3 linked regions of the Methylomagnum ishizawai genome follow. The protein of the gene in region 1 interacts with the protein of each later gene in a pairwise test. Links are inferred from orthologs where the notes say so. Each region holds a gene or a part of one and is shown in the gene's direction. Other genes may lie near its edges.

Region 1 (3,169 bases):
CTCCACCACGGTGGCGTCATAGGGCGAGATGAAACGGTCGAGCATCTTGGAGCCGCAGGAGGTGCGGACACCCTGGGTGCAGAAGATGTCCTTCTGGCCGAGGGGCACGCCGGTCAGGGGTCCGGCCTCGCCACGGGCGATCCGCTCGTCGGCGGCCTTCGCTGCGGCCAAGGCGCTGTCCTGGGTCACGGTGATGAAGCTGTTAAGCTGGCCGTCGTAGCGCTGGATGCGGGACAGGAAGGCTTGCGTCAACTCGACGCTGCTGAATTCTTTATTCCGCAAGCCCAAGGCTAATTCGGCGATGGTTTTGTCGTGCATGGAAAATTCCAGAAAGCAAAGGGGATATTAAGGGACCGTTCCCATCCCAAACTTGGGACAGGACTGGAATCTACGATTCACCCTTATTCGATCACCTTGGGCACCAGATAAAGTCCGGCTTCGACCAAGGGCGCATGGGCCTGGAACCGCGCCCGTTGATCGGGTTCGAGCGGCTCGTCGGGGCGGAGCCGTTGGGCTTGGTCCAAAGGATGGGCCATGGGCGGCACCGTGTCGGTGTCCACCGCCTCCATCTGGGCCACCAGATCGAGGATGCCGGACAGGTCGCGGGCGTAGGCTTCGGTCTTGTCGGGATCGATGGCCAACCGGGCCAGCCATGCGATTTTGTTCACATTTTCGGAAGTCAGGGACATGCGGGGGGTCTCTTGGCGTTTAGAATCTAAGGGAAATGGCACAGCGCCACGACCGGGCCACCTCTTTGCGGCGGCGGGAAGCGCGGACAACCGTTGCCGATCCGGCATCGAGTCCTGATGAATTCTCAGTCAATTATCGGGAAACCCGCCAAGCCGGTCAAACCGGCGACCCTGTCCGAACGCCCTGTTTTAGGGCGGGCCGACCCCGATGAACCCGGAATCCACAAGAGGATTCCTAACTTCCTCTCCGACCCGAAACTGTCGGCTTATGCGGCTATACTGCTTGCCCCCAGCCGCTACGGCTTGTTAAATTACAACAATTTACGCGCCATCCATTCTATGTTCTTCAAACATCTCCGGGGTTTTTTTTCCAATGATCTTTCCATCGACCTCGGGACCGCCAATACCCTGATTTATATCCGCGGCCAAGGCATCGTGGTGAACGAACCCTCGGTGGTCGCCATCCGCGAAGACCGCAACCGGGGCCAGAAAACCATCGCGGCGGTGGGTGCCGCCGCTAAGTCCATGCTGGGCCGCACCCCCGGCAACATCACCGCCATCCGCCCCCTGAAGGACGGCGTCATCGCCGACTTCACCGTCACCGAGAAAATGCTCCAGTACTTCATCCACAAGGTCCACCGCAACAAACTGTTCCGGCCCAGCCCCAGGGTGTTGGTCTGCGTGCCTTGCGGCTCGACCCAGGTCGAGCGCCGCGCCATCAAGGAATCCGCCGCCGGGGCCGGCGCCCGCGAGGTGTACTTGATCGAGGAACCCATGGCCGCCGCCATCGGCGCGGGATTGCCGGTGGACGAAGCCCGCGGCTCCATGGTGCTGGACATCGGCGGCGGCACTTCCGAAGTGGCGGTGATTTCACTCAACGGCATCGTTTATTCGGCCTCGGTGCGGATCGGCGGCGACCGCCTCGACGACGCCATCATGAACTATGTGCGCCGCAACTACGGCACCTTGATCGGCGAGGCCACCGCCGAGCGCATCAAGCACGAGATCGGCGCGGCCTACCCCGGCAGCGAAGTGCGGGAAATCGAAGTGAAGGGCCGCAACCTATCGGAAGGCGTGCCGCGCAGCTTCGTCCTCAACAGCAACGAAATCCTGGAAGCCATCCAGGAACCCCTGCAAGGCATCGTCGGCGCGGTCAAGGTCGCGCTGGAACAAACCCCGCCGGAACTCGGGGCCGACGTGGCCGACCGCGGCATCTATATCACCGGCGGCGGCGCCCTGCTCAAAGATATCGACCGCCTGATCGCCGAGGAAACCGGCCTCCCGGTCCACATCGCCGAAGACCCCATGACCTGCGTCGCCCGTGGCGGCGGCAAAATCCTGGAACTGCTGGACGAGAAGGGTTCGGCCGTGTTCTCGCTGGAATAATCCCGTTCCTCCAAGGTCGAAGACGCGGGGCATCCCTCCTCCGACCATCCGCGACACACTTCAAGGGAGCACCCATCTGAACGGACCGTTTGAAGCAGAGGGCCGGCCCAGCAAAAGACTGTTCACCACCGGCTATTCCCTCAACATCAGGTTGGCCGCTTGCGTGGCGGCGGGCTTGGTGCTGTTGACCATCGAACAGCACGGCGCTTGGCAAGGACTCAGGCTCCCGTTCGCGACCTTGATCTATCCCTTGCAGCAGGCCGTCAATTCCCCCGTACACCTGGTCCGCAAAGCCATCGACACGCTTTCCAGCTATACCGACCTCGCCGCCGAGAACCAACGGCTGCGCGACGAGCAATTGGTCCTCAAAACCAAGCTGCTGAAATTCGCCGCGCTGGAACAGGAGAACATCCGGCTGCGGGGCTTGCTCGATACTTCGTTCAAGGTGGGCGAGCAAGTCCTGATCGCCGAACTCCTGTCGATCAACCTCGTGCCCTACGAACATGTGGTGGTGGTCAACAAGGGCAGCCGCTTCGGCGTGCATCCGCAGCAAGCGGTATTCGACGGCAATGGCGTGGTGGGACAAGTCCTCAGGGTCACGCCGCAGACCGCCGAGGTCATGCTCATCACCGACCCCAGCCACGCCATCCCGGTCCAGATCAACCGCAACGGCCTGAGGACCATCGCGCTCGGCACCGGCCAGATCGACCGGCTGGCCCTCCCTTACCTCCCCAGCAACGCCGATGTGCAGGTCGGCGATTTGCTGGTGACTTCGGGCATGGGCGGGGTGTTCCCGCAGGGCTATCCGGTGGCCAAGGTCACGGCCATCTCCCCACAGAAAAGCCCCTTCGCCAAGATCAGCGCCGTGCCGGTGGCGCAGTTGGACCGCAACCGGGAATTGCTCCTGGTATGGAGCGATTCCCAGCCCATCCCGAGGATTCCCGAGGCCGTGCCCAATCCGGCCCCGCGCAGCCCGACCGCCGATGCCCGACCTTAACGTCCGCACCTACATGGTGATGGGAGCCAGCCTGGTGCTGGCGATGATGTTGCGCATCCTGCCCCTGCCGCACGAGTGGTTCATCTTCAACCCGGAT
Region 2 (2,818 bases), 290 kb from region 1 along the record:
GCATCCGCCGCTGCGGCCTGGAAGTCGAGGATATCATCCTGGAACAGTTGGCCTCCTGCGCGGCGGTGCTGACCGAGGACGAGAAGGATTTGGGCGTCTGCCTGGTCGATATCGGCGGCGGCACCACCGACATGGCGGTGTTCACCCACGGCGCGATCCGGCATACGGCGGTCATCCCCATCGCGGGCGACCAAGTGACCAACGATATTGCAGTGGCGCTCAGGACGCCGACCCAGTTCGCCGAGGACATCAAGATCAAGCAGGCCTGCGCCCTGACCCAACTCGCCAAGCTGGAGGACACCATCGAGGTACCCAGCATCGGTGACCGGCCCGTGCGGCAGATTTCCCGGCTGAACTTGGCGGAGATCGTGGAGCCGCGCTACGAGGAACTGCTGTTGTTGGTGCAAGCGGAGTTGCGCCGCAGCGGCTTCGAGGACTTGATCGCCGCCGGGATCGTCCTGAGCGGCGGCAGTTCCAAGGTGGAGGGCTTGGTGGAACTCGCGGAGGAAATCTTCCATATGCCCGTTCGTCTCGGCATTCCGCAATACGTGACCGGACTCAACGAAGTGGTACGCAATCCGATCTACGCCACCGGCGTCGGTCTGTTGCTATTCGGCAAGCAACAACACGTCCAGAGCGAACCGCACATCGCCGTGGGCACCGGCTTCAAAGGATTGTGGGCACGGATGAAACAATGGTTTACGGGCAATTTTTGATTACAGACAGTTACGGTGGGGTTGAAACAATGAAATTCGAACTCGTGGATTCTTACAGCCAGAGCGCCGTCATCAAGGTGATCGGCATCGGCGGCGGTGGCGGCAACGCCGTCAACCATATGGTCAACAGCAGCATCGAGGGCGTGGATTTCATCTGCGCCAACACCGACGCCCAGGCGCTCAAGAGCATCCGGGCGCGTTCGGTGATCCAGCTCGGCAACGCCCTGACCAAGGGCCTGGGCGCGGGGGCCAACCCCGAGATCGGCCGCCAGGCCGCGCTCGACGACCGCGACCGCATCATGGAAGTGCTGGAAGGCGCGGACATGGTGTTCATCACCGCCGGCATGGGCGGCGGCACCGGCACCGGCGCGGCCCCGGTCATCGCCGAGATCGCCAAGGAAGCCGGCATCCTGACCGTGGCCGTGGTCACCAAGCCCTTCCCGTTCGAGGGCAAAAAGCGCCGCGACCTCGCGGAAAAGGGTATCGACGAACTCAGCCAGTTCGTGGACTCGCTCATCACCATCCCGAACGAAAAACTGCTGTCGGTGCTGGGCAAGGACGTGAGCCTCATCAGCGCCTTCGCCGCCGCCAACGACGTGTTGCTGGGCGCGGTGCAGGGCATCGCCGACCTCATCACCCGCCCCGGCCTCATCAACGTGGACTTCGCCGACGTGCGCACGGTCATGTCGGAAATGGGCATCGCCATGATGGGCACCGGCATCGGCCTCGGCGACCACCGCGCCCGCGAAGCCGCCGAAAAGGCCATCGCCAGCCCGCTGCTGGAAGACATCAGCCTGAGCGGTGCCCGCGGCGTCCTGGTCAACATCACCGCCTGCCAAGACCTCTCCATCGGCGAGTTCGGCGAAGTAGGCGAAACCGTGCGCGAATTCGCCTCCGACGAAGCCGTGGTGGTGATCGGCACCGCCATCGACCCGACCCTGGAGGACGAAGTGCGCGTGACCGTGGTGGCCACCGGCCTGTCCAGCCAGCGCCAAGCGGTCGAAGCCCCGATCAAGCTGGTGCGCAATACCTCCGGCGAGGTCGATTACGGCACCTACGAACGCCCGGCCAAATTCCGCAAGGAAGCCAAATCCGAAGGGCGCAACGAAACCAAGAAGGATATGGACCTGGAATATCTGGACATCCCGGCCTTCCTGCGCCGCCAAGCCGACTGAAGCGACGCTTTCCCCCGCTTCCAGAATGGGTGGCCAGGACCCGCCGCCCATTCCCCCCTTGCACGGTCTTTATCTTTCCAGCCCGGACGTGGCACGGGCCGTGCAGCTTCCTCCCTGTGGGTGGCCTAACCCACACGGACTCCATCCAATACTTCCAATAGGTGAACCGGATGATCAGGCAAAGAACACTGAAGAATGTCATCAGAGCGACCGGCGTGGGTTTGCATACCGGCGAAAAGGTTTATCTCACCCTGCGCCCGGCGGCGGCCAACACCGGGATCGTGTTCCGCCGGGTGGACCTGCCCGAGCCGGTGGTGATCGAGGCCCGGCCCCAGAACGTCGGCGAAACCACGCTGTCCACCACCCTGGTCAAGGACGGCGTGAAAATCTCCACGGTCGAGCATCTGCTATCGGCGCTGGCGGGCCTCGGCATCGACAACGCCTACGTCGATGTCAGCGCCCCGGAAGTGCCGATCATGGACGGCAGCGCCGGTCCCTTCGTCTTCCTGATCCAATCCGCCGGGGTCGAGGAACAGAACTCGCCCAAGCGCTTCATCCGCATCAAGAAGGCGGTGCGGGTCGAGGACGGCGACAAATGGGCCTGCTTCGAGCCTTACGACGGCTTCAAGGTGACTTTCACCATCGATTTCGACCACCCCGCCTTCCTCAAGGACACCCAGACCGCCAGCATCGACTTCTCCTCGACCTCGTTCGTGAAAGAAGTCAGCCGGGCGCGGACCTTCGGCTTCATGCGCGATATCGAAGCGCTCAGGAAGCGCCGCTTGGCCCTGGGCGGCAGCATGGACAACGCCGTGGTGGTGGACAATTATCGTGTGCTTAACGAAGACGGTCTTCGCTACGCGGACGAATTCGTCAAGCACAAGATTCTCGACGCCATCGGCGATTTGTATTTGCTGGGCCATAGCC
Region 3 (2,981 bases), 280 kb from region 1 along the record:
ACCCGGATGCCCAGGTATACCCGGCCACGGGCGCGGCCCCAACCACGGCGCTTTCCCGTACTCCGGTTGTTGGTCGCGTTGGGGAGTATGACCGCACTGGTGCTGGTCGCCGCCAAACTGAGCCAAAACCGGCTGGAAACTTATCTACCCATGAAGTATGTCCGGGTGGAAGGCTCGATTTGGAACCTGGATATGGACGCCTTCGAGCAAACCCTGGCTCCCTATACCCATAGCGGGTATTTCTCGACCGATATGGAACGGATCGAAACGGAGGCCAAAACCTTCGCCTGGGTGGATAGGGTACGGGTGGAGCGGCTGTGGCCTGATACTTTGGTGGTGCGGATCGAAGAGCAAAAACCCATCGCCCGCTGGGATGGGGACAGCCTCCTCAACGACCGGGGCGAGCGCTTCACCCCGCCGAGCGTGGCGGATTACCAACATCTACCACGGCTATCCGGCCCGGAAGGCCAGGAAAAACTGGTACTAGGCACTTTGCGGGCGCTCAACGCCAAGCTGGAACGGCGGAACCTACGCATCGTCACCCTGAGCCTGAGCAAACGCCGGGCCTGGGTAGCGCGACTGGAGAACAGCGTGGAAATCGTGTTCGGCCATCAAGACCCCTTGGCGGCCTTGGAACGCACCCTATCCCTGCTGCCGCGTTTGGGGGAAGATCGTATCGCGGCCATCCAGAAATTGGATTTACGTTATCCCAACGGTTTCTCGGTCATCTGGAAACCCTTGGAACCAGAACCACCGCCCACCGGCAATCCCCCCGGCGGAGCGCTGGAACAAGCCCCACGGATACCTGAAGCAACCCTCGAACCGAAGTTTCGACTGACCCAAACGGATAAAACAACGATTCAATGGCTAGAAAATCGGATCGCAACCTGATTGTGGGCTTGGATATCGGCACCTCGAAGGTCGCCTGCATCGTCGGCGAAATCGGCGAGGACGGCGATATCGAAGTGATCGGCATCGGCAGCCATCCTTCCCGCGGCCTCAAGAAAGGCGTGGTGGTGAACCTGGAAACCACCGTGCAGTCGATCCAACGGGCGGTCGAGGAAGCCGAGTTGATGGCGGGTTGCCGGATCCACTCGGTTTACGCCGGCATCGCGGGTAGCCATATCAGCAGCATGAATTCGCATGGTATTGTCGCCATCAAGGACAAGGAAGTGGTGCAAAGCGACGTGGACCGGGTGATCGATTCCGCCCGCGCCGTCGCCATCCCCGCCGACCAGAAAATTTTGCACATCCTGCCCCAGGAATTCGTCATCGACCGGCAGGAAGGCATCAAGGAACCCATCGGCATGTCGGGCATCCGCCTGGAAGCGCGGGTGCATATCGTGACCGGCGCGGTCAGCGCGGCGCAGAACATCGTCAAATGCATCCGCCGCTGCGGCCTGGAAGTCGAGGATATCATCCTGGAACAGTTGGCCTCCTGCGCGGCGGTGCTGACCGAGGACGAGAAGGATTTGGGCGTCTGCCTGGTCGATATCGGCGGCGGCACCACCGACATGGCGGTGTTCACCCACGGCGCGATCCGGCATACGGCGGTCATCCCCATCGCGGGCGACCAAGTGACCAACGATATTGCAGTGGCGCTCAGGACGCCGACCCAGTTCGCCGAGGACATCAAGATCAAGCAGGCCTGCGCCCTGACCCAACTCGCCAAGCTGGAGGACACCATCGAGGTACCCAGCATCGGTGACCGGCCCGTGCGGCAGATTTCCCGGCTGAACTTGGCGGAGATCGTGGAGCCGCGCTACGAGGAACTGCTGTTGTTGGTGCAAGCGGAGTTGCGCCGCAGCGGCTTCGAGGACTTGATCGCCGCCGGGATCGTCCTGAGCGGCGGCAGTTCCAAGGTGGAGGGCTTGGTGGAACTCGCGGAGGAAATCTTCCATATGCCCGTTCGTCTCGGCATTCCGCAATACGTGACCGGACTCAACGAAGTGGTACGCAATCCGATCTACGCCACCGGCGTCGGTCTGTTGCTATTCGGCAAGCAACAACACGTCCAGAGCGAACCGCACATCGCCGTGGGCACCGGCTTCAAAGGATTGTGGGCACGGATGAAACAATGGTTTACGGGCAATTTTTGATTACAGACAGTTACGGTGGGGTTGAAACAATGAAATTCGAACTCGTGGATTCTTACAGCCAGAGCGCCGTCATCAAGGTGATCGGCATCGGCGGCGGTGGCGGCAACGCCGTCAACCATATGGTCAACAGCAGCATCGAGGGCGTGGATTTCATCTGCGCCAACACCGACGCCCAGGCGCTCAAGAGCATCCGGGCGCGTTCGGTGATCCAGCTCGGCAACGCCCTGACCAAGGGCCTGGGCGCGGGGGCCAACCCCGAGATCGGCCGCCAGGCCGCGCTCGACGACCGCGACCGCATCATGGAAGTGCTGGAAGGCGCGGACATGGTGTTCATCACCGCCGGCATGGGCGGCGGCACCGGCACCGGCGCGGCCCCGGTCATCGCCGAGATCGCCAAGGAAGCCGGCATCCTGACCGTGGCCGTGGTCACCAAGCCCTTCCCGTTCGAGGGCAAAAAGCGCCGCGACCTCGCGGAAAAGGGTATCGACGAACTCAGCCAGTTCGTGGACTCGCTCATCACCATCCCGAACGAAAAACTGCTGTCGGTGCTGGGCAAGGACGTGAGCCTCATCAGCGCCTTCGCCGCCGCCAACGACGTGTTGCTGGGCGCGGTGCAGGGCATCGCCGACCTCATCACCCGCCCCGGCCTCATCAACGTGGACTTCGCCGACGTGCGCACGGTCATGTCGGAAATGGGCATCGCCATGATGGGCACCGGCATCGGCCTCGGCGACCACCGCGCCCGCGAAGCCGCCGAAAAGGCCATCGCCAGCCCGCTGCTGGAAGACATCAGCCTGAGCGGTGCCCGCGGCGTCCTGGTCAACATCACCGCCTGCCAAGACCTCTCCATCGGCGAGTTCGGCGAAGTAGGCGAAACCGTGC

What was found. Proteins that work in one complex are often made in the same cells at the same time.
Region 2: the proteins of B9N93_RS04035 (region 1) and ftsZ interact in binary tests that used the Escherichia coli proteins (3 or more experiments, as listed by UniProt). The link is inferred for Methylomagnum ishizawai from one-to-one orthologs.
Region 3: the proteins of B9N93_RS04035 (region 1) and ftsA interact in binary tests that used the Escherichia coli proteins (3 or more experiments, as listed by UniProt). The link is inferred for Methylomagnum ishizawai from one-to-one orthologs.

Annotation. Positions count from the first base shown.
Region 1 is NZ_FXAM01000001.1:891,567-894,735, reverse strand. Bases 143-3,051 are described here. They hold B9N93_RS04035 (rod shape-determining protein), read left to right. Parts: upstream 143-1,028; coding sequence 1,029-2,075; downstream 2,076-3,051. Other genes in these bases: mreC (rod shape-determining protein MreC), read left to right, coding at 2,227-3,051; gatC (Asp-tRNA(Asn)/Glu-tRNA(Gln) amidotransferase subunit GatC), read right to left, coding at 402-689; gatA (Asp-tRNA(Asn)/Glu-tRNA(Gln) amidotransferase subunit GatA), read right to left, coding at 143-318. In the rest of the region: more of gatA, read right to left, coding at 1-142; more of mreC, read left to right, coding at 3,052-3,072; rod shape-determining protein MreD, read left to right, coding at 3,059-3,169. UniProt on the Escherichia coli protein: Forms membrane-associated dynamic filaments that are essential for cell shape determination. Acts by regulating cell wall synthesis and cell elongation, and thus cell shape.
Region 2 is NZ_FXAM01000001.1:606,628-609,445, reverse strand. It holds ftsZ (cell division protein FtsZ), read left to right. Parts: upstream 1-745; coding sequence 746-1,891; downstream 1,892-2,818. Other genes in the region: lpxC (UDP-3-O-acyl-N-acetylglucosamine deacetylase), read left to right, coding at 2,062-2,818; ftsA (cell division protein FtsA), read left to right, coding at 1-716. UniProt on the Escherichia coli protein: Essential cell division protein that forms a contractile ring structure (Z ring) at the future cell division site. The regulation of the ring assembly controls the timing and the location of cell division.
Region 3 is NZ_FXAM01000001.1:607,848-610,828, reverse strand. It holds ftsA (cell division protein FtsA), read left to right. Parts: upstream 1-863; coding sequence 864-2,099; downstream 2,100-2,981. Other genes in the region: ftsZ (cell division protein FtsZ), read left to right, coding at 2,129-2,981; B9N93_RS02650 (cell division protein FtsQ/DivIB), read left to right, coding at 88-891. UniProt on the Escherichia coli protein: Essential cell division protein that assists in the assembly of the Z ring. May serve as the principal membrane anchor for the Z ring.